4 regions of the Ferrimonas sp. SCSIO 43195 genome follow, and region 1 is predicted to be linked to each of the others. Evidence: predicted binding sites of a transcription regulator. Region 1 holds the regulator's gene; each other region holds the start of a gene.
The links. Region 1 encodes sigma-54, which starts transcription at its own class of promoters, with help from an activator protein. Its sites were predicted from a motif close to GTTGGCACGNNNNTNGNNT; they were not measured.

Region 2: the regulator sigma-54 is predicted to act here: its motif matches at 1,959-1,977, upstream of J8Z22_RS06865 (LruC domain-containing protein).
Region 3: the regulator sigma-54 is predicted to act here: its motif matches at 2,572-2,590, upstream of J8Z22_RS05835 (PAS domain-containing sensor histidine kinase).
Region 4: the regulator sigma-54 is predicted to act here: its motif matches at 1,374-1,392, upstream of fliD (flagellar filament capping protein FliD).

Annotation. Positions count from the first base shown of each region.
Region 1 is NZ_CP072679.1:4,343,061-4,348,908, reverse strand. It holds gene pmbA (metalloprotease PmbA) at 1-312, shown strand, start outside; gene J8Z22_RS20100 (HPr family phosphocarrier protein) at 369-641, opposite strand; gene rapZ (RNase adapter RapZ) at 638-1,495, opposite strand; gene ptsN (PTS IIA-like nitrogen regulatory protein PtsN) at 1,492-1,938, opposite strand; gene hpf (ribosome hibernation promoting factor) at 1,941-2,228, opposite strand; gene J8Z22_RS20080 (RNA polymerase factor sigma-54) at 2,253-3,719, opposite strand; gene lptB (LPS export ABC transporter ATP-binding protein) at 3,786-4,517, opposite strand; gene lptA (lipopolysaccharide transport periplasmic protein LptA) at 4,514-5,080, opposite strand; gene lptC (LPS export ABC transporter periplasmic protein LptC) at 5,067-5,621, opposite strand; gene kdsC (3-deoxy-manno-octulosonate-8-phosphatase KdsC) at 5,618-5,848, opposite strand, start outside.
Region 2 is NZ_CP072679.1:1,417,257-1,423,104, forward strand. It holds gene J8Z22_RS06850 (prepilin peptidase) at 1-328, opposite strand, end outside; gene J8Z22_RS06855 (Flp family type IVb pilin) at 347-556, opposite strand; gene J8Z22_RS06860 (LysR family transcriptional regulator) at 859-1,743, opposite strand; gene J8Z22_RS06865 (LruC domain-containing protein) at 2,011-4,092, shown strand; gene J8Z22_RS06870 (hypothetical protein) at 4,114-4,629, shown strand; gene J8Z22_RS06875 (NAD(P)-dependent oxidoreductase) at 4,739-5,611, shown strand.
Region 3 is NZ_CP072679.1:1,183,008-1,188,855, reverse strand. It holds gene fliE (flagellar hook-basal body complex protein FliE) at 1-64, opposite strand, end outside; gene J8Z22_RS05840 (sigma-54 dependent transcriptional regulator) at 140-1,483, opposite strand; gene J8Z22_RS05835 (PAS domain-containing sensor histidine kinase) at 1,480-2,523, opposite strand; gene J8Z22_RS05830 (sigma-54 dependent transcriptional regulator) at 2,842-4,275, opposite strand; gene fliS (flagellar export chaperone FliS) at 4,482-4,883, opposite strand; gene J8Z22_RS05820 (hypothetical protein) at 4,885-5,205, opposite strand; gene fliD (flagellar filament capping protein FliD) at 5,202-5,848, opposite strand, start outside.
Region 4 is NZ_CP072679.1:3,133,965-3,139,812, reverse strand. It holds gene J8Z22_RS14635 (hypothetical protein) at 1-794, shown strand, start outside; gene J8Z22_RS14630 (hypothetical protein) at 788-985, opposite strand; gene J8Z22_RS14625 (hypothetical protein) at 990-1,322, opposite strand; gene fliD (flagellar filament capping protein FliD) at 1,432-2,775, shown strand; gene fliS (flagellar export chaperone FliS) at 2,787-3,167, shown strand; gene J8Z22_RS14610 (hypothetical protein) at 3,136-3,462, shown strand; gene J8Z22_RS14605 (flagellar hook-length control protein FliK) at 3,443-4,570, shown strand; gene fliL (flagellar basal body-associated protein FliL) at 4,594-5,049, shown strand; gene J8Z22_RS14595 (RNA polymerase sigma factor FliA) at 5,058-5,786, shown strand; gene motA (flagellar motor stator protein MotA) at 5,783-5,848, shown strand, end outside.

The DNA of each region.
Region 1 (5,848 bases):
ATCTACAACTGGGACATCAGCAGTAATGGCGGCGATCTGGCTGCCATGCTCAAACAGATGGGGACCGGCCTGTACGTCACCGAACTGATGGGCCACGGCGTCAACAGCGTGACTGGCGATTACTCTCGCGGTGCCGCCGGGTTCTGGGTGGAGAATGGCATCATTCAATATCCGGTGCATGAGATCACCATCGCCGGCAATCTCAAGCAGATGTACAAGGAGATGGTGGCGGTGGGCAGCGATCGCGACCCGCGTTCCAGCATTGGTACCGGTTCAATCCTGTTGTCACAGATGAAGGTGGCGGGTAACTGAGCGAAGCCTCAGCGATGATCACCACGCCGGCCCCAGGGCCGGCGTGGTTGTTTGGGCTACTCGGATTCGTCGAAGCGGGCGCTGAACAGCTCGGTAATGGCGGTCATGGCCGGTTCGGCATCGTCGCCGTCACAGACGATGGTGACCTCCTGGCCCTGACAGGTTTCCAGCATTAGCACACCCAATACGCTGTTGGCGTCGGCGCTCTGGTTGCCATGGATGATCTGAATGTTGGCGTCGTAATTATGGGCCACCTGGGCCAGGCGGGTGGCGGCCCGGGCATGCAGCCCAAGCTTGTTTACCACCCTCAGGGTGCGGGTCAGTTTCATTGGCTGTCGTTGAGTTTCAATTCCCGGTGGCGGACGGAGATGTGTTTCTGGCTCAGCTTAAAGCGGTTTCCCAGTTGCTGGGCGATGTAGACACTGCGATGTTGGCCGCCGGTGCAACCGATGGCCACAGTCAGGTAGGCGCGATTGTTGCGTTCCAGCATCGGCAGCCAGTTTTTCAGGAAACTCTCGGTGTGGTCAATAAAGCGGGCCACTTCGGCTTCCTTGGTGAAATAGCGCTGCACCGGTGCGTCCAGGCCGGTCAGGGGCCTCAGCTTCGGATCCCAGTGAGGATTGGGCAGGAAGCGGACATCGAACACGTAATCGGCGTCCTTGGGGATGCCGTGTTTAAAGCCAAAGGATTCAAACACCAACAACAGGTCCCGTTCGGCCTTGCCCAGCAGGCGGGTGCGAATCTCATCCGCCAGTTGATGCACCGACAGGTTGTCGGTATGGATGCTGTGGTCGGCCAATTGCCGAATCGGCGCCAGCATCTCGGTCTCCGAAGCGATGGCCTGGGCCAGTGAGATGCCGGTCTGCGACAGCGGATGCAGCCGCCGGGTCTCGCTGTAGCGCTTAATCAGGCTGCTGTCGGAGGCATCCAGAAAATAGATTTGCCAGTCGACGCTGTCCGGCAGTCGCTTCAGTTCATCGGGAATGCTTTCTGCCTGCTCTGGCAGGTTGCGAATATCCAGACTGACCGCCAGTGTGGAGCAGCGATCCACCATTTCATTGACCAGGGCCGGCAGCATGCTGGCCGGCAGGTTATCGACGCAGTAGTAGCCCAGGTCTTCCAGAACCCGCAGGGCCACGGATTTGCCTGCGCCGGAGCGGCCGGAGAGGATAATCAGTTTCACGAGGTCACCAGTTGATAGATCTCATGGTCATCGGCCGATTTGCGCAGCGACCGACAGATGTCTTTGTTGTCCAGCACCTTGGCCATGGAGGCCAGGGTCGACAGGTGCTGTTTGCAGTTGTCTTCGGGGACAAACAGGGCAAACAGCAGATCGACGGGTTTGCCGTCGATGGCATCAAAGGGGATCGGCTCGTCGCATTTCACGAATACGGCGATGGCGTGGTCCACGTTCGGCAGGCGGCCGTGGGGCAGGGCGATGCCTTTGCCAATGCCGGTGCTGCCCATCTTTTCCCGGGCCAGCAGGCTTTCAAACAGCTGCTGCGGGTTGACGTCGGTGTAACGCTGGCTGGCCAGCTGAGAAATCAGCTCCAGGGCGCGTTTCTTGCTGGTACCCGGAGCGGCGATGGTGGCACACTCCGGGCTGAGTATCGTCTCAATATCCATGGTCAGTGACGTGAAATTTTCTCTTTATGTTTAAGGACTTGCCTGTCGAGTTTGTCGATCAGACCATCGATGGCGGCGTACATATTGCTGTGGTTGTGGGTGGCATAGACCTCCCGGCCGCTCAGGTGCAATTTGGCTTCCGCGGTTTGCTGCTGTTTTTCCACATTCAGGACCACATGCACGTTGGAGATGTGGTCGAAGTGGCGCTCTAACTTATCGAACTTGGTATGCACATAGTCTCTTAGGGCCGTGGTGATTTCGACGTGGTGGCCGGTCAGGTTAATCTGCATATGGGTTCCTCCTTAGTTAGCCGTTTACAGGCTTTTCCTCTGATTTGAGGGAGCAATAGACAGGGCTTCTCGGTATTTGGCGATGGTGCGCCGTGCGACCTTGATTCCCTGTTCTGCCAGCAGCTCCGCCATCTTACTGTCGCTGAGAGGCTTCCTTGGGTTCTCTGCAGCAACCAATTTTTTAATTAAAGCACGGATTGCGGTGGAGGAGCATTCTCCGCCGTTTTCTGTGCTGACGTGGCTGGAGAAAAAATACTTCAATTCGAAGATGCCACGTGGGGTATGCATGTATTTCTGGGTGGTCACCCGAGAGATGGTGGACTCGTGCATGTCGACCGCTTCGGCGACGTCATTGAGCACCATGGGTTTCATCGCTTCGTCACCGTATTCCAGAAAACCCTGCTGGAACTGAACGATGCAGTTAGCCACCTTCAACAGGGTGTCGTTGCGGCTTTCGAGGCTTTTGATGAACCACTTCGCCTCTTGCAGGTGACCCCGGACAAACTGGCTGTCGGCCTGATTGCGACTGTGGCGACTGAGGGCCGCGTACTGTTCATTGATGCGAATCTTCGGCATGGTCTCCGGGTTCAACTCCACCACCCAGCGGCCTTTTTTCTTTCTGACGGCGACGTCGGGAATGACGTACTGGTCGTTATCGGAGATCAGGGCACTGCCCGGGCGCGGATTCAGGGTCTGAATCAGCTCCATCGACAGCTTCAGCTCCTCTTCGCTGAGGCGGGTTTTGCGCATCATGCCGCGAAAATCCCGGTTGGCCAGCAGATCCATGTGCTCCTGAATCAGCATCTCGGCTTCGGCCTTCCACGGGGTATCGCCGTCAAACTGACTCAGTTGTACCAGCAGGCATTCGCCCAGGTCCCGGGCGCAGACGCCGATGGGATCAAAGCGTTGTACCCGCTTGAGTACCGCTTCCACTTCGTCCAGCTCGACGTCGTCGTCACCCATGGCTTCGAGAATGTCGTCGCTGCTTTGAGTCAGGTAGCCGCGCTCGTCGGTGGCGTCGATGATGGCGATGGCGATGGCGCGGTCGGTGTCCGACATCGGCGTCAGTTCCATCTGCCACAGCAGGTGGTCCTGCAACGAGTCCGAGGTGCTGCCCTGGAACGGCATGTCGTCTTCGCGACTGCCGCTGCTGCTGGAGGTGGGGGCCGAGGTGTAGTACTCGTCCCAGGAGGTGTCGACCTGCAGGTCGTCGGGCATGTCAGTCTGGGACAGGGCTTCGCTGGTGTCGAGGCTGGCGGGCTCTGGGGCCACGTCCAGCTCATTGCCGCTGTCGCTGGCTTCGGGGGCATCCACGTTGGCGGGAGCCGCCAGAAACTCTTCGTCGGCTTCCAACAGCGGGTTGGAGTCCAGCGCCTCCTGGATCTCTTGCTGTAAATCCAGGGTCGACAACTGCAACAGCCGAATGGCCTGCTGCAGCTGCGGGGTCATGGTGAGTTGTTGCCCCAGTTTCAGCTGAAGAGAAGTTTTCATTTACAACAACCCGTCCTTATCCTTGTTTTTGTGTAGTGACATCCAGGTTGCCCTGCCTACCAATTACTATAGCTTGAACTGATCGCCCAAGTATACCGAGCGCACCAGCTTGTTCTCCAGGATGGCGGCTGGCTCACCCTGAGCGATCAACTCACCGTGACTGACGATGTAGGCGTGTTCACACACATCCAGGGTCTCACGCACGTTGTGGTCGGTAATCAGCACGCCCAGGCCCCGGTCTCGCAGGTGTTGGATGATCTTCTTAATGTCGATCACCGAGATGGGATCCACGCCGGCAAAGGGTTCGTCGAGGAGAATGAACTTGGGGTCCGCCGCCAGGGCGCGGGCGATCTCCACCCGGCGCCGTTCGCCGCCGGACAGGCTCATACCGAGGCTGTCGCGGATGTGAGTGATGTTGAACTCCTCCAGCAACTGCTCCAGTTTCTCGACTCGCTGGCTGGTACTCATCCCTTTGCGGGTTTGCAGAACCGCCATCAGGTTGTCGTAGACGGAGAGCTTGCGAAAGATCGACGATTCCTGAGGCAGGTAGCCGATGCCTTTGCGGGCGCGGCTGTGCATCGGCAGCAGGGTGATGTCTTCGCCGTCGATCTGAATGCGGCCGCGGTCGTTTTGTACCAGGCCCACCACCATGTAGAAGGTGGTGGTCTTGCCGGCACCGTTGGGGCCCAGCAGGCCGACGATCTGGCCGGTGCTGACCTCCAGGCCGACATTTTTCACCACTTCCCGGCCCTTATAGGCCTTGGCCAGCTTGTCTGCGGTCAGGGTTGAACGACTCATGGTTGCTGCTCACCTTGCTTAGGGTCTGTCGGTTGCTGTTGCGGGGAGGGCTCAGGTTTGGGGTCCGGCTTAAGATCCGCATCGGCCGGCAGGAAGATGGTGGTGATCTGCTCGTCGCCGCTGCTTTCGGCCAGCAGCTTCTGCTGGTTCAGGTCGTATTGAATGGTATCGCCTTTCACCAGGCTGCCGGACTGGCGCATTTCGGCGTTGTGGCTCAGGGTCAGGATGCGATCCTGCAGGCTGTAACGAATCTCACCGGCTTCCGCTTCCGCCAGTTTGCCGTTTTCCATCATCTGCTGGTAGGTGGCCGGTGTGCCGGTGGCCACCAGTACCTTGACGTCTTTGTTGTCGGTGGCTTCTACCCGCAGTTCATCGGCGTTGATCAGCAGAGTGCCCTGGGAGATGCGCACCCGTCCGGAATAGACGATGGTGCCATTGGGCAGATCGGCATTGGACTTGTCTGCCTTGATCTCCACCTTTTCGCGGGTGTCGCTGTCCAGGGCGAGGGAGCTGGTGCTGGCTACGACCAGCAAGGCAGTGAGCAGCAGTTTAATTGGTTTCATAGATGGCATATACCTGACTCTTCAGTTCTACCTTGTTCAAATTCAAATCGGCCCATAAGCCCTTGGCATTGATCTCAAAGTCCTCTCCGGTGGCCAGAATCTGGCGGTTGGAGGTCATGATCATGGTTTCCAGATCCAGCTCAAGATAGCTGGTGGTTAGGGTCTTCAGCGGTTCATTGGGCTCAATGGCTGTGATGATAACATCATTTTCCAGAACCACATGGCGGCCGTCACTTAACTGTCCCTGTTTTGCCTGGATGCGCCATTGCCCCTGGCTGTCCTGTGGGTACAGCAGGTATTCGGGCTTGGTCAGCCGGGTCAACGCCAGCGACTGGTAATGCTCCATCTCGTCGGCGGCGATCTCGGCGTTCAGGTGTCCCTGTTCCGAGTAGATTCGACTCTTCAGATTTTCGGCAATAAAGTCCGGTTGATAGCTTGGCTTCACCTCGTCGGTCAGTTGGTCCTTGAGGACCATGGAGCGCCAGGTCAGAAACGACGCGGCACCGAACAACAGGGCGATGGCCAGGGCCTCGCGTTTCATACGCTCATTCCTTGGGCATGTTCCAGGGTCCCTTGGGCAGCCATGATCAGATCACACAGCTCGCGCACGGCGCCGAAGCCGCCCCGGGTTACCGTTGTCAGTGTAGCTTGCTTGCGCACCAGTGGGTGCGCGTCGTTGACCGCCACCGACAACCCAGTCAGGGCCATCACCGGGGTGTCCACCAGGTCGTCGCCAATGTAGGCGCACTGGTCATCGCTGACGTTCAG
Region 2 (5,848 bases), 1.9 Mb from region 1:
ATTTAATCAGGTAAAACACGGCCAGCAGGCCGCCAAATCCCATCATCCACACACTGGCGTACAGCAGTTCAGTGGGGCTAAACAAGGGGGCCATGGCCGCATACAACTTGGTATCGCCGCCGCCCCAGACGCCCAAAACAAACAGCACCACGCCGATGGCAGAGGCCAGAGCCAGGCTTTGCAGGCCGACCCATCCCTGCCCGCTACTCAGGGCCAGAGTCCCGCAGACCAGCAACATCAGGCCGGTCTGCAGGTTGGAGATCCGCCGCAGGCGGACGTCCGTCAACGCTATCCACACCGAGTTGAGGCCGATGACCACAGATAGCATTCCATCTCGCCTTACTGATTAGGTGTTAGCGTTGCTGAGTTTTGTTGCAATGCCAGTGAAGGCGTCGGTCAGCTCTTTCAGGAACTGGCCGTCGGTGGTGCCCAGCACAGTCGCCAGGGCGGCAGCCATGGCCACGCCGATCAGGCCGTATTCGATGGCGGTAACACCGCGCTGGTCCTGTTTCAGGCTGTGCATCAGGGCTTGCAGGTTGGCAATAGACTTAATCATGGTCATCTCCTTATAACTTTAAATGAGTTGTGATAGGTACACGGCAGCAATGTTATTTGATTGTTGTGGCAGCAGAAAAATAGATACTATTAGCAAGACTTATGGTTGAGTGGCTGCGGGTATCGCGGGGCTAAGTCGGCGTTGATGGCATTTTTTGTCGCCTTGGGTGCGTTTTCCGGTTTCCTATGCCGGCTGGGGTAGGAAACCGGGGTGATTTTTCCTTGCGATGGTGAGTTGAATGGCAGTCATGTTTCGGTGGGGGATTCAGGGGCAACCCTAAATCATCAAATTTGATGAGACGATTATTTGATTTTTAATTCGGTAAGCTTTTTAAATATCCACTCGCCGGCTTCGTGGAATTTGTAGCCTTTATGCCACAGCATGGTCGCGCGCCAGCTGAATTTAGAAATCCGGTCGAAATCGAAGCGCACCTGACGCAGAATGTCGGCATTAAGGTCATGCTGAACCACAAAGTCTGGTAGACATGAAATACCTATTCCACTGCGACAAAAGCTGAGTAGAGTATTGATGTCTTCCACTTCCCATACCTGGATCTGATCGGTCATCGGGTTCAGACTCCGGTCCGGTAGATTGGTGGGCAGCAGCAATCGCGAGTGGCACAATGCGCCATAACTGATGGGGTCGCCCAGTGACTCTGCCAGTTGTGGCGAGGCGACCCAATGGCAGGCAACCTGGAAGGCATCGACGGCCGAGTAACCGATGTTGTCCCGCTCAGGAAACAATCCCAACACTGCATCAAGTTGATTATCTTTGAGTTTCTGTGATAGCGACAGACTGTTTTGTTGAAACAGCGACAGTTCGATGTGGGGAAAGGTGTTGGCAAACTCCGACACCAGGTTGACCAATTCCGGGGCGCAGACCAGGGGATCCACGCCCAGTCTCAGGCTGGGCTCGACATTGCCCTCCATGGCCCTCGCCTGTTCGGAGAAGTGCTCTACCTGGGATAGCATGACGCGGGCGTCTTTCAATAATCGGGTGCCTTTGGGGGTTAATACCGGGTATTTTCCGAGGCGGCTAAATAGGTCAAAGCCGAGATCAATTTCTAAGTTCTGAACTTGCTGGCTGATGGCAGCCTGGGTCTTTTTTAATTCCCTTCCTGCGGCGGTAAATGAACCATTTTCGGCAGCCGCGACAAACGCACGCACCGCTTCAATTTGCAGTTTCATACTCTTTCCCTGAGGTGTAATCGGCTCGATAATAATACTGAACGGTATTTTATCGCTGTTGATATATTAGTTTTTATTATTGTTTGATTTTTCAAGGCATAAATCAACCGCTTCGGTTTGCGAATTGTCATGCCATGGCCTCTGAGACGCTATTGCAGAATGCAATTCAATTCATTCTTTCAATTTTTTCATGATGAATAACATGGCCTTATAAGTTTGGCATGATTTTTCCTTAAGCACTGTCATGTTGCTAACGGGAGAGTGCTAATGGGAAATCAATGGTGGTTGCTAGGGGCGATGCTCGCCACTCAGGCTCAGGGGGCGGCGTTTACCAGTTGCCCGACCGAGGCGTATCTGTTTCAGAAAGACACGGTGGTGTACGGGGTGGATTTGGTGACCGGCGCCTACGAGGAACTCAGTGATGATCTGGGGATTCCCGGTAACGTCAATGGCATCGGTTTTAATGAAACCGATCGCTATATCTATGGCTTCAGCAAACACCTGAAAGATGTGGTTCAGGTGGACTCGGACTATCAGGCCACCGCCCTGAATGTGACCGGTCTGCCTTCCGGGGTGCACTTTTTCGTCGGCGATGTGCATGACGATACCTATTGGATTTATCACAGGAACCACGGCTTGTTCTCGGTGTCCCTGGACGAGACCTCGCCGCAGTATTTACAGGCACAGAAGGTGGTGGGCGCCGATACCAGCATGGTGTTGACCGATTTTGCTTTTCACCCCAGTAACCAGAAGTTGTACGCGGTGGATAACAGCAGCGGCGACCTGTATCAGATTGATATCACCGATGGTTCCCGCCAGGTGTTGGGCAACAGTGGCATTACCGGTACCTTTGGCGCCGGCTATTTTGAGAAAAGCGGCTACTACTATCTGAGCCGAAATCAGGATGGCCATATCTTCCGTATTGACCTGCGTAATCCGGAGCAGTTGGATGCCAGCGCCGAGTTCTTCGCCTATGGCCCGGCGTCCTCCTCCAACGACGGTGCCCGCTGCGCCAGTGCCGACGTGATCCCCGTTAACGTCGACTTCGGCGATGCCCCGGCCAGCTATGGCACCCGTATGGAAGACAACGGCGCTCGCCATGCCCTGGGTAGCCAGGGGCCGATACTGGGGGCGAACGCGGATGCGGACAGCGACGGTTTCAGTGCGCCCTGGAGCGATGACCTCGATGGCCTGGACGATGAAGACGGGGTGGCGTTTGTCACCGCCTTTGAAGCCGGAACCAGCGCCGTGATTCAGGTTGAGGTCACTCAACAGATCGGCTATTTGCAGGGGTTCATCGATTGGAACCAGGACGGGGTGTTTGCCGGGGCCGATGAGCAGGTGATCACCGACAGGGAACTGCAACTGGGCAGTACCAGCATTGCCATCGCCGTGCCGGCAACCGCCTTGGGCGGCGTCACCCAGGCCCGATTTCGCATCGCCTCGGACACCGGTTTGGGCCCCAAAGGCGGGGCGGCAGACGGCGAGGTGGAAGACTACGCGGTGGCGATAAGCACCCCGGGTTCGACCACTCAGACCTACCCCAATGAGGGCGAGTTCGCCAGCATCGCCTTTGAGGATCGTTGGCCATTCGAGGCCGATTACGACATGAACGACGTGGTGATGGATCTGCAGATCACCGAATACACCCAGCTGGCCAAGGTCACCAAGGTGGTGATCAATGGCAAGTTGCAGGCGCTGGGGGCGGAGATGCACAGCGGCTTTGCCATTCATCTGCCGCAAATCAGCCGCAGCAACATCGATGTGGCTCAACTGGAATACCTGAAAAACGGCGTGGCCGCCGATACCAGCACGGTGCTGGAGACTGGCCAGAGCGACGCGGTGCTGATCATCAGTGAAGATTTGTTCGATGAGGTGACGGTGGGGTGTGGCTTTTACCGAACCCAGGCGGGCTGTGATGATGGCCTGCAGTTCCAGTTTCAGCTGACCCTGGTGTTTGCCGAAGGGGTTGACCCCAACGCGATGCCAGCGGCACCGTACGATCCTTTCATCTTTGCCAGCCCGAACCGCTACCGCACCGGCTTCGACACCCCTCCGGGGCGGCAGTTAGAGATTCATCTGGCGGATTTTCCACCCACGGATCTGGGCAGCAGCAGTTATTTTGGCACCTTTGATGACGACAGTAACCCGGGCAGCAACCGTTATTACCGCAACAGCAACAGTTTGCCCTGGGGATTGCAGTTCCCGCAGAGCTGGCATTACCCGGCGGAGAAGCAGGACCTGCTGCAAACCTATCCCCAGTTTCAGCAGTACATCGAGTATGACGGTGGCCAGTATCTGGATTGGTACCACCGCGACAACGCCAATGCCGTCAAGCTGTTTAACTGATTCTGAGACGAGGACTGAATTATGAAAATCATCAACCTGTTGTCCGTGCTGTTTGTGAGTGTGTTGCTGGCTGGGTGTGGCGGCGGCGGCGGTGGTGGCAGCGAGACGCCAGCGCCACAGCCTCCGACCACACCGGTGGATGAACCTCAGGATGAGCCGGAAGAGGAGCCGGAAGCCGAGCCCGGTGACGACCCGGCGGCGGAGCCGGGGCCGATGCTCACCGCCGATCTGGTGGCGTCGCCGCAGATGAGTTTTGAAGGGGCCAGCAGCCTGAAGGTGGTGGTGTCTCTGGCAGCAGAGGAGCGGGCATTTGTGTCGCTCTACACCCATTTCGAAGCGAATGGCCAGGGGTATCAGCCCGACTATCAACGCCGGTTGGCCAGTGGCGGCGTTCATAATGGCCGCTTTGAAGCCGAGGTCATGGCCGCAGTGGACCAGGCGCAGATCCTGGTGGAGGTGTGGTTCTACGACGTGGACAAAGTGCCATTGCAAAAGGTGTTCCCGGTGTCGAGCCAACCGGTGGAATGGAGCATATAAAGCGTCACCATATCAAATGGATGAATGTTGGGGCTGAAGGCCTCGCATTCTCTTTGCCGCTGACCCACAATGGGAGTCTTGTTAAGCACTTGATCAAAGAGGGACAGCGATGGCTAAGGTGGCCTTTATCGGATTGGGCGTCATGGGGTACCCCATGGCCGGGCATCTTCAGGTAGCCGGGCACGAGGTGACGGTATTTAACCGCACCACCGCCAAGGCTCAGCAATGGCAACAGCATTATGGCGGTGAGTACGCTATGACGCCGGCCGAGGCAGCCAAAGAATGTGAGTTGGTGTTTGTGTGTGTTGGCAATGACGACGATCTGCGCCAAGTGGTGCTCGGGGACGACGGTGCCTTGGGAGCCATGGCGGCGGGCGCGGTGTTGGTGGATCACACCACCGCCTCGGCCGATGTTGCCCGAGAGTTGGCTGCGGTGGCGCACCAGCGCTCGGTGAGCTTTGTGGATGCACCGGTGTCCGGTGGCCAGGCTGGGGCCGAGAATGGGGTGCTGACGGTGATGGCCGGTGGCGAGCCACAACCGTTTGAGCGTGCCCGTGTCGTTATGGAGGCCTACGCCCGCTGTGCCGAGTTGTTAGGCCCGGTGGGCAGCGGCCAGCTGTGCAAGATGGTCAATCAGATCTGCATTGCCGGGGTGGTGCAGGGGTTGGCCGAGGGGATGCATTTCGCTCAGCAAGCCGGTTTGGATGGCGACAAGGTGCTGGAGGTGATCGGAAAGGGGGCGGCGCAATCCTGGCAGATGGACAACCGCGGCGCCACCATGCTCAAAGATGAGTATGACTTTGGTTTTGCCGTGGACTGGATGCGTAAGGATCTGGGCATCACCCTGGATGAGGCGCGGCGCAATGGCGCTCAGTTGCCGTTGACGGCATTGGTGGATCAATTTTACGCCGATGTGCAGCGTCTGGGTGGCAGTCGCTTCGATACGTCGTCGCTGAAGATGCGTCTTCCCAAGCGCAAATAAAGTCGCAAGCCACATCACAACGCGGCGTCAGCCATTACCGGGAACCGTGGCCCGTCACGCTCACAAGGCGTTGCCGCTTTCCCGGTATTCTGATCTTTTTGACCCTTGATCTTTGGCCAGGAGGACGCCATCGAGAGGGGCGGTGGCCGTCGTCTTGTTGATGACCAGAACCCACCATCCTTGCTCAGTGGCGTTTGCCTCAACTCTGGAATGCGGCCAAGATTTGAGCAATGCAAA
Region 3 (5,848 bases), 1.6 Mb from region 1:
CGGGCTGGGCTTCCAGCGCCAGTTGCTGCATCTCACTCAGCATTGGATTAGAGCCAATCTCCATCTCGAGCTACTCCTTACCGTTCTTCATCATCATTGTTGTAATAAAACCTCGACCAGGGCACGCAGTGTACAGGCTTCACGCCGGCAATTCGATCCCCATGTCTCTCATCTTGGCCAATTTGTACCTAAGGGTACGGGGACTGATCCCCAGTTGTTCGGCCACCGCCTTGCGGCTGCCACCGTGGTGGTTCAGGGCATCGACGATGATCTGATGCTCCTGCAGTTTCAGTTCGTCGCCGAGGCTGTCCGACTTGACGTCGACCACTTGAGCCACCGGCACCACCGGCGCACTGCCGGTATCGATGAACAGGTCATCCGCTTCAATGTTCTGACCTACGCAGAGGATCAGCGCCCGCTGAACCACGTTTTCCAGTTCACGGACGTTGCCTGGCCAGCTGTGCTGCTGCAGTTTGATTCTGGCGGCGTCGGTCAACCGCGGCTTGGCAGCACCGGGGCGGCCACTGCAGTGACGGCCAATCAGGTGCTCAGCCAACGGCACGATGTCGCCGGGGCGCTGGCACAGGGGCAACCAGGTCAGCGGAAACACATTCAGGCGGTAGTAGAGATCTTCGCGGAACTCACCGGCGGCCACGGCCTGCTTTAGATCCCGGTTGGAAGTCGCCAGTACACGAACGTCCAGGCTCAGAGTCTTGCGACTGCCCAGACGCTCCACTTCCCGCTCCTGCAGCACTCGCAGCAATTTGGACTGCAGGCTGAGGTCCATCTCGGTGATCTCATCCAGCAGGATGGTGCCCCCCTGGGCTTGCTCAAACTTACCGGCGCAGGCGGTAACGGCACCGGTAAAGGCGCCTTTTTCATAACCAAACAGCGTGGCTTCCAGCATGTTTTCCGGAATCGCCGCACAGTTGATCGCCACAAAGGGGGCGCTGGCGCGAGGCGATTGCTGGTGCAGGTAACGCGCCAACACCTCTTTGCCTGAACCACTGGGGCCGGCAATCATCACCGAGGCATCGGATTGTGCCACCCGCCCTGCCAATGCCAGTAACTGCTGGCTGGCCGGGTCGGCGGCGATGGGCTGGGGCACCGGATCCGGCGTCGGCATCAGATAGCGCTCCACCTGGTGCAGCAACACTTCAGGCGCAAACGGCTTGGCCAGGTAATCACTGGCCCCGCAGCGCATGGCTTCGACGGCGGCGTCGATGGTGCCGTAAGCGGTCATTAACAGAACCGGCAGTTGCAAATCTTTGGCCCGAATGGCTTTTAACAGGGCGACCCCGTCCATGCCAGCCATCTGGATGTCGGATATCACCATGTCCGGGCGCTGACGCCCAATTTGAATCAAGGCTTCCTGGCCGTCTCCGGCTTCCAGGCACTGGTAGCCGCCCAGCATCAGGGTATCCACCAGAGCTTCTCTCAGGCCCAGATCATCTTCAACGACTAAGATGGTGTGCTTACTCATGCACGTTGTTCCTCTTGCTGTTCCAGGCATGGAAAGGTCAGGGTAAATTGGCTGCCCTGTCCGGGCAGTGACGCCAGGCTGATGGTGCCATCGTGAGCCCGGCAGATGGAATGCAATACCGCCAGGCCCAAGCCGGTGCCGTTGGCCTTAGTGGTGTAAAATGGCGTCATTGCCTGTTGTTGTTGCTCCTGGGTCATGCCGTTACCGTTGTCGGCCACCTGAATCACCGCCCGCCCCTTGAGTTCAGACACGGTGATGCGAATGGCGTTGGCATTGGCTTCCAGAGCATTGTTTATCAGATTTTGCAGCGCGCCCTGCAGGGCAGTGACATTGGCTTCGATGTGAGGCGATGCCTGAAACACCCAGCTGAGATCCGCCTGGCGCTGCTGCAGTGCCGCTTCGCAACTGGTGGCCAATTCCTGAATCAGGTCGACAACCGACAGCGGTTCCAGCTTCTGAGTGTGGCCGCCACGGGCAAACAACAACAGATCATTGACCCGCTGCTCAAGCTCACCCAAGCGCGCCATCAGCTTCTGCTGGAACCGCGCCCGTCCAGCGTCATCCAGTTTCGGACTGGCCAGGTTGGCACCGTACAGCAGTGCGGCAGACAAGGGAGTACGAATCTGGTGCGCCAGCGATGCCGCCATCTTTCCCAACGCCGACAAGCGCTGCAAGTGCGAAACGTTGTGCTGCATGCGACGGGTTTCGGTCAAATCGGTGAGCATCACCAACTGGCCGGACTCCGGTGTCAGAGAGCGGGTTTTCAGGCTGACGCGTTTGCCATTTTTTAGCGACACCTCATGACCATCGTCCGCCCGCGGCGCAAAGGCCGAGTCAATAATCTGACGCCAGGCTTTGCCTTGCAGTGGCTGTTCCAGCAGCTCACAGGCGGCGGGATTGGCCTGCTCAACCACGCCCATCTCATCCAGCAGCAGCACCCCGGCCGGCAAACAATGCATCAGGTGATTCAAGCGACTTTCGGCCTGACTGCCCGCCGAAGGGGCATCAATAGAAGCTAGGGTGGATTGGCTGACCGCCATGTAGTCATCCTGTCAAAAAAACGTAAATCTGAACGCGATGAGCGAATAATGCATGAATTATGCCAAGCACTGGCATTTAAAAGGACGGTAACAGGATAGGTAAAAAGTGGCGTTGGAGCAGCCTTGTTCCATTCATTGTGTGATCTGGGTTAAATTCAGCGCTATCAACAGCTTGAACATGGGGAACAAGATGGCATTGTTGCGACACCGATCACGGTTTGCTGCAAATTTGCGCCAGTGATGGACTGAGTCAGAGCGGAAATTATGTTAACAAACCAGGAAGAAGCGGAAACCAAGCGGCAATGCTGCCGCCGGTCCTCAGGCTTTGCTCAGGCCGTATTTGCGCATCTTCTCCACCAGAGTGGTGCGGCGCATGCCCAGCATCTCGGCGGCCTTGGCCACCACGTTGCTTTGCTGATCCAGAGCCTGGCGAATCATCTCCACCTCCAGCTCCGCCAACATGTCCTTGAGATTGACGCCGTCTTCGGGCAGTTCCGATGAGAACTTCTGCTCTGGCAGTTCGATGCTCTCTTCGCCGGAGAACAGTGCCGCCAGCGCGTCGCGCTCCTGCAACTCTTCCGGGTATTCCGGAGAGTACTGAGGCACATCCACATGGCGATACTTCAGTGGCAGGTCATTCACGTCTACCAAGCTGTTGGGATAGAGAATCACCATCCGCTCCACCAGGTTTGACAGTTCGCGCACGTTGCCAGACCAGGGGTGCGCCACCAGAGATTCCACCGCCCGCAGGGTAAAGCGCACGGCGCCTTTGCCCTCGCCTTCCAGGCGGGTCACCAACTCCTGCAGCAGCAAAGGAATGTCTTCTTTGCGCTCGCTCAGGGCCGGCATCTCGATAGGGAATACGTTAAGTCGGTAGTAGAGATCCTCACGGAACTGATTTTTCTCAATCATCGACTCGAGGTTTTGATGGGTGGCGGCAACGATTCGCACGTCCGCCTGCAGCGGCTTAGTGCCACCGACCCGCTCAAAGGTCTTTTCCTGCAACACGCGCAGCAACTTCACCTGCATGTGAGCCGGCATGTCACCGATTTCATCCAGAAACAGGGTGCCGCCTTCGGCCATCTCAAACCGGCCTTTGCGGGTACCGATGGCACCGGTAAAGGCCCCTTTCTCGTGACCAAACAGCTCGCTTTCCAGCAATTCGGCCGGAATGGCACCACAATTGACCGGAATAAAAGGGCCGTTACGGCGCTTGGAGAGGTAATGAACGTTGCGGGCCACCACCTCTTTGCCGGTACCCGACTGACCCAGCACCAACACGGTAGCCTCGGTTTCGGCCACCTGAGCCATCAGGTGTCGCACCTCGGCGATGCTTTCGCTGCGACCGACCAGGCTGCGGAACAACTTGGTCTGATTGGCACTGGTGGGGGCAAGTTCATGACGGGTACGGTTGTACACCTGGCAGTAGTGCAGCATCTCGGTGAGCTGAGCATAGCTGAAGGGCAGCGCGATCTCACCCACCAGGTTGGCAATCTCCAGGGGACGGGTATCCAGACACAGAAACGGCTGGTGCGGAAAATCACGCAACAATTGCACTGCGGTTTCGCTGTCGGTCTCATTATTATGACCGAAGATCACACTTCTGTAGCGTTCTGAGTCATTCAGTCGCATCGGGAGTTCGGCCATTTTAACTGACTCGACCTGCTCTCCCAGGAAGTTAAGTAAAAAGCTTAGTTGTTGGAGCCGTTCCGGGTCCCAATCCACTAATAATATGCTTTGTTCTGTTTGCATTACTTATCTTCCGGCCATACCCGCACTAATTAGCAATTCAAGCGTAGCTAATTGAAAATCCGAATTAAAGCACTCACTAGAGGGTGCATTAACTGCCTGAGCAGCATTTCTTGTCCGGTTATTGTAATGAGAAAGTACACTTTAGCAAGCGACCTGGGTTTCTGACGGTTAATAAGCGGCCAAGAACCCAGTTTGCTTAATTCTAATTATGCGGGCTGCTTAACATGATGGTGTTCGGCAGGGATGGCATCCCAGCCCTCTTTCACGGTTTTCAGCAGATCCACGACTTCGTCCACAATGGCGCTGTCGTTGCCGGCGTTGGCTTCGGCAATGCGCCGCAACACGTATTCGTACAAAGAGGCCAGGTTATCGGCAATCTCACCGCCTTTTTCATGATCCAGAGAGGCTTTCAGGTGAGTGATGATCTCCATGCTGCGGCCCATCAACTCGCCCTTCTTGGCCACCTGGTTGGTGTCAATGGCCATCTTTGCCTGAATCAACTTGTCAATACTGCCCCCCAGCAGAAGCTGGACGACCTTGTGAGGCGACGCTTCGGCTTTTTGGCTGTCAACGGACACCTGACGGTAAGCTTTTAAGGATCCACGCATGCTACTTTCCTAATTCTACGTTCTGGTAAATTGATACTTGTTGGCGGCCCTTGCGGTAGCCCCCCAACTCACTTCGTTGTTTGTCCAGCTGGCGTTTACTCTGTTGCGCCAAGCCTCGAGAGATGTCCAGTTGCCGTTTGATCCACTCCCTATCCTGAGCCAGTTCCGTCTCCAGCAACTGGGCCAGGCAGGCGCGCCGCGCTTCGATCTGCTGATTCAGCTTAGGCAAAAGCTCATCCCTGGCTTCCATCTCTGCGGCATCAATCTCTTCCAGCAGATCCGAAATGGCGTGAGTGATCTGTTCCAAAGATGATTGATTCATGACTTCTTGGTAAATCCTGGCAGAGCATCAAATCGGGCAGCAAGGTCGGCACTCTGAGAGTTCAGCGAGGCGACCGCCGCATCCATGGCATTGAATTGCTTATAGAGGCGATTTTCATAGGACTTCATTCGGGTCGCCAGGCTGGTCCTGTCGTCTGCAATTCGCTCCAACTGGTTTTTCAGGGTGGTATCCCGACTGGCGATGATGCCACCGGCTTGCACATAGGCATCGACCGCCGAATCCAGTTTCGAGGTCAGACCGGTGTCTTCCTTGGTGAACATCTCTGCCAGGGCCGCGCCGTTGTCTTTGACCGACTCTTTGAGCTTGTCGTCGTCAATCTCCAGCTTACCGTAGCGATCGCTGGAGACACCGAACATCGACAGTGACTTGGGACCGTCACTGGTGTCGTAGACATTACCGAGCAGGCCGCGCATCTGGCTCTGAATCGCCCTGGGCAGCGCATCCCCCTGCAGGGCGCCGGATGTCTTGGTGTTGGGATCGTAGGCCGAGAGGTTACTGACGGTGGTCATCATCTCGTTGTAGGCTTCGACGAAGGCCTCGATGTTTTTGATCACCGCATCGTCGTCGTTGCTGATGGTGATCTTGGTGGACTCACCGACATCGGCCTTGGTCAGATCCAGGG
Region 4 (5,848 bases), 1.2 Mb from region 1:
TCTGGCGCCTGGCTTGCCAATTGCAAAAGTTGGTGGAGCAGGGAATCGCACATCAGCAACTGTCCCAAAGCGCCAAGATGCAGGCCCTGGCCGAGCGGCTGGCTCAGATTCCGGGCCAGTACCGGGGCCGGCCACTGCTGGACGTTCGAATGACGCTGATTCCGCTCAATGGTGAGCCGGCACCGCGGCTGTGCCAGTTGAAGTCGGTGCCATTGCTGGCTTCCCGCCCTCGGGACGAGCTGGTGGAGATGAAGCTGGGTGAGCAATGGCTACAGATGGGGTTACCCGCCAACGCTTCGTCGGCAGAATTGGAAGCCGTGGTGCGCCAGGCGTTAATGCCTGTTGGCATCGAGCTCAGCGTTGAACAGGGCGTCGCTCGGCTCAGCGTGCCATCGGCGCTGTGGACGTCGTTGCAGGGCCAGGTGGCCATGCGCGGTCAGGGCCAACGTCTGCCTGCGGGCGAGCTGCGGCCGATACGCCTGTTGGAGCGATTTCACTGGCAGGACCCTCGAGGTTGGCGCTTTACCTCTGTCGATGAGATGAAGCAGAGCTTACCGAAAATTCAGGGTGTAGTGGCCAAGTTGGCCCGCCAGTTGACGATGACCCAGGGCGTTCAAGCGCAGATGCAGCAGACGTTGAACTCTGCGGATGGAGGCTTGATGGAGCATGAGGTGGACTCGCAGCTGCAACGGTTGCAGGTTCTGTTGAATCCCGGTGGGTTTCATCAGCGGATGAAGAGTTTGATGGCCCAGGCGAACGCCAGCCGCAATCAGACTCAATCACTGCTTTACTGAAACAGGCGCTTTAGTTCACCGCACTCCTGCTCATCCACCACTCCCTGTTGCTGCATCTGTTCCAGGTGATCCAGAAAGCCGGACAAGTCTCTCGGTGCCGCTCTCGCCTCAGTGGGGCGAGGGCCGTTGGTAAATGCAAAAGCCAGACCCGCAATCAGGGCGCCAATACCCAGCAACTCAATCAGTGCCATGAAGCTATCCCGGTGATGAAATTTCCGTCATTGTCGCAAGTGCATGGTGACTTTTCAAGGTAAAAACTTGTTTATTTTCATGGGTTAAGCCTTTGTTTGGCGATCGTTTGCGATCGCCAATTTGATCCCGGTGGGATCCGGGGCGATAGCACCATAACGGAGTAAAGATGACCGTGGCGAGTTGACCTTCGGCAGCATTGGTCGCGGTTTCAGCGCTTAGCGCAGTCGGTTTAAGTTTCTGTTCCGCCAGGTCGCTCTGTGGCTGTAGGGCCAAAGGAAGGAAAGCAGGCGGAAGTGCGATTTCCCCGACGTCGGAAACGACAGCGTCAGGCGCCACTTAGCTTCCTCCCTTTGATACATAACTTGTTGATTAAAAGTGAAAATAATTGATGGCACGATTCTAGCAAGAGTCCTGTGTTCAATGAGGAGAAACCATGATTTCAGGAATGTCAGCAGTGCAATGGGCGGAACAGCTAACTGCCGTTGAACGTGCGGGAAAGGATCAGCTCTATTCGACGCGGCAGACTCAGTACGACAGCCAACTGGACGCTTACAAATTGCTGGAATCCTCTCTGGATAAGATGACCGCCGATCTGGAAGCGCTGGGCGACGATGCCTTTAACGCCAAGTCCGGCAGTATCAGCGATGAGTCGGTCGCCAAGGTCACGGTCGGTCCGGATGCCCCTGCCGGTAATTACAACCTGGAGGTGTCCCAATTGGCTCAAGCTAGCCAGGTTACCGCCAGTTTCGCCAGTGAAGATGCGCTGTTGCCCACGTCTGGCGTGTTTGAGATTGACGTCAATGGCGACAAGCTGACCATCGATTTTGCCACCATGAACCCCGGCGGTACCGCCACGGTGGAAGGGTTGCGTGACTACATCAACAAGAACGCCGTCGATATGGGCGTGCAAGCGTCATTAATGCGTAAGGGCGATGGCAGTGTGGAGTTGTTGCTGACCTCGACCGAGACCGGCGTCGCCAATCAAATCTCCGTGACCCAGGACGACAACGCCTTTGGCTTTACCGATCTGGTGGTGGGTCAGGACGCCAAATTCAAGCTCAATGGCATCGACATCAGCAGCAGCACCAACTACGTGGAAGACGTCATCGATGGCGTTTCACTGGAGTTGATGGAGACCCATGAAGCCGGCAAATCGAGCACCATTACCGTCGACAATGACACCGAATCCACCATGGACGCGGTGAAAGACTTTGTTAACTCCTACAACAAGTTAATGAGTGAGATTGCCGGGTTGACTCAGAGCCTTGGCGCCACGGTGGAAGCGGAGTCTGACATCGGTAAAGACGATGAGGACGAAGACAGCGAGGACGCCAAGCAGATTGAAGAGGATCAGCTGGGTGTCCTCAAGGGCGATTCCAGCATTCGAATGCTGAAAGGATCTCTGCAAAATGTGCTGTTCACAGCGTCAGACAACGGCATGCGCCTGGGTGACGTGGGCATCGAGTTGGATCGCAATGGCAAGTTAACCATCGATGAAGACAAGCTGGAAAAAGCGCTGAAGAGCGATTCAGCGTCGGTGGAGAAGATGTTTACTTCAGACAACGGCTATTTGAACCGGTTGGATAAGGTGATGGATCCCTTTACCAAGCGCGATGGCTTTATCGACATGAAAAAAGACAACATCGATTCTCGAATCGAGCGTCTTGAAGACGACATCGCCAGTCATGACTATCGCATGAAACAAACCTATGACCGCTATCTCGCTCAGTTCACTGCCATGGAGGGCTACATCAGCTCCATGAACAGCTCTGCCGGATTGTTTTACTAACGGATAAACCAATGTTACACGACCAAGACCCCTTTAATGCCTATAAGCAAACCTCGCTGAATGCGAGGGCCGCCGCCGCCAATCAGCATGAAATGGTGCGGATGTTATTGGATGGCCTGATGGATGAGCTTGCTCGCTCTCAGGGCCACATTGAAGCCAAGCAGCATGAAAAAAAGGGCAACAGCATTCAGCGCTGTATCAACATCGTTCATGGCCTGGACAGCATGCTGGATCTGGAGAATGGCGGTGAAGTGGCGCAGAACCTGCACCAGCTTTACGACTATTGTAGCCGACAACTGATGTCGACCAGTATGAAGAATGACAGCCAGATGTTAGTCCCAGTAGTAAAGGTAATCTCCGATGTCCGAGAAGGTTGGCAAAATCTCAATTGAGCAGTGGGCTCGGTTTGGCAGGGCGCTGCAACAGTTCGCTGCTAAGCAGGACTGGGCCAGAGTGGCTCAGATTGACACTAAGTTGCAGGCGTTGCTGATTCAGGAAGGCAAGCCCCAGAACGAAGAGCAACTGGCGGCCCGTAAGGCGCTGGCGAAGGTTCACCGGGAAGTGCTGTCCCAATTGATCGGTGCGCGAGATCAGCTGGTCGATGAAATGGGGCAATTTCAATTACAGCGGGAAGGCTCAATGGCCTACCGACACACGGAGCTCAGCGGTGAACGCATTTCCAATTAACCTGCCGGGAGCGGCAACGGTGGACACTGGGGCCGGCATTAGTGCCAATCCTCAGGGGCAGCCGGCGGCCATTGCGGTGTCCTCGTCGCCCTACTCGGCGGTGGCCCAAGAACTGACTGCTGCGATGACCGCGGAGTTGGAGACTGAGGCGGCAAGCACAGAACCGGGTGACAGTGAGTCGCTGCTGGTTGAGGGTGCGCTCGAGATGCTGCCACCACTTGCCGTCATCGACGTCGAGGTTCAACCGGACCCGGCAGGGCAGGAATCGATGCCACTGGCGATCGGTGCCGAGTTGACTGCGGCCACCGTGGTGTCACCGGCTCCGGTACCAGAGACGCCGGTGGCGCCAGCGGCATTGTCGGTTTCCATGGATGCGGTGGAGGCGATGCCGATATCTCGCCCGCTCACCACCTCGATGGTAACCGGTGCTGAACCCGCACCGGCCGCGACTGCGGCATCGGTGGTGCCGGTCACACCGCCGAATCCGCCAGTGAAGACGAACACCACGGTAGCGGCGGCAGCGGCGACTGCCACTGCGGCGGTTTCGGTCGCGCCCGTTGCGGTAATGCCGGAGCAACTGGAGGCCCGAATTCAGCTGGCGGCCGCTCGCAGTAAAGCTCTGCCGGTGGCGGCGGTCGACACCGCTGTCGCCAATGGCGGAGCCTCACAGGCCCCTGTGAGTGTTTGGGGGCCGATGACGGTCACCAAGAGTGGGGATCAGGCATTGTTGGCGAGGGAGATGTTGGCGCCATTAGGTGACCAGATCCGTTTCAACCTGGAGCAGGGCATAAAGCGGGCCGAAGTGCGATTGGATCCACCGGATTTGGGGCGAATCGAGTTGACCATCCGTCAGGAGGGAGACCGGATCTCGGTGCAGCTGCACGCCGCCAATCCTCAGGTTCGGGATGCGCTGGCTCATGGGGCGGAGCGCTTGCGTCAGGAGATGATGCAGCAGTTTGATGGCCAGGTGGATGTGGACGTTGGTCAGCAGCAACCCGGACAACAGCAACACCCCTCCCAAAGCTGGGATGAGCGCATACTGGCCGCGGAGCATCATGAGATGAGCCGGCCAGAGGATGAACACGACATCATCGATATGTTGGCATAGAGAGAAGGGCACAGAAAATGGCAATGTCGACAGGAATCAAACGACTACTTCAGCTCAGCGTGCTGGTGGTGTGGTCCGGTGCCATGGTGATCTTCGGGGTCATCGGCATCGGTAACCCGGAAGACTTGGATCTGCCGTTTGGCCTCAGTGAAAAGGCCGCGGAGCCGGATAAATTCTACCCGATGGACAAACTGGTGATTTCCCTGCCAGGAGAACGTTATCCCCGCTACCTGTTGCTGGAGATGGCGCTGCAGTCCCCCTCGGAAGGGATTGAATCCATCTTGCTGCAGAGTGATCCCTTGCTGAGAAACACCATGATCAAGTTAATGGGCAGCAAGTCGGTAGAGGAGCTCAATGGCACCCATAACATGGAACAGTTGCAGCAGGAGGCCAAACAGGCGCTGCAAACCGTGTTAACCGAGCATGGCTTTGGCGTTCAGTTGGACGCCGTGTTGTTTACCCGCCTGGTGGTTCAGTAGGAGGTTCGATGTTAGCTCAGGCTTGCAGTTACGAGAGTGAGAGTCGCAGCGGCTCGGAATCGGAACAACTGAGTCAGTTTCTGCCTCTGGTGAAAAAGGCCGTCAATCAGTTGCGTAGCCATTGCGGCACCATGTTGGAAGTGCAGGATATGGAGCAGATCGGCATGATGGCCTTGCTCGATTCCCTGCGCCGCTATCCGGGCGAACTGGATGGCGGTTTCATCAACTTTGCCAGCAAGCGGATTCGAGGCGCGATTCTCGATGAACTCAGGCGCCTGGATTGGCGACCACGGCCGGTACGCCAGCAGGCTCATGAGTTTAACGACATCGTTCGCAAGCTCTCCAGAGAGCTGGGGCGACCGCCCCGGGACAGCGAAGTGGCCGAGGCGATGGCGCTGACGCCGGAACAGCTCAGAGAGAGGCTGTACGCCAGCCAGGCTGAATCGATGCAGAGCCTGGATGAGCTGTTTCAGAACGGCGTGGAACCGGATGCGGGTCAGGACGGCCAGAACCGTTTTATCGACAAACGCACGCTGGTTAAGGCACTGGGCCAGTTGAAGCAGAGAGAACAACTGGTGCTTGGCCTCTATTACCAACATGAGCTGAACCTGAAAGAGATTGCCCTGACCCTGGGGCTGACGGAATCGAGGGTGTGTCAGCTGCATAAGCTGGCTGTCAGTCAGCTGCAACAGATTCTGCAGCAGTGGCAAACCCCCGAGAAGAGACGACACGTATGAAAAAAATGTTAGGTTTTATTGGTTTGCTGCTGGCGGTCTTCGGGGGTTACGCGTCCCACGGC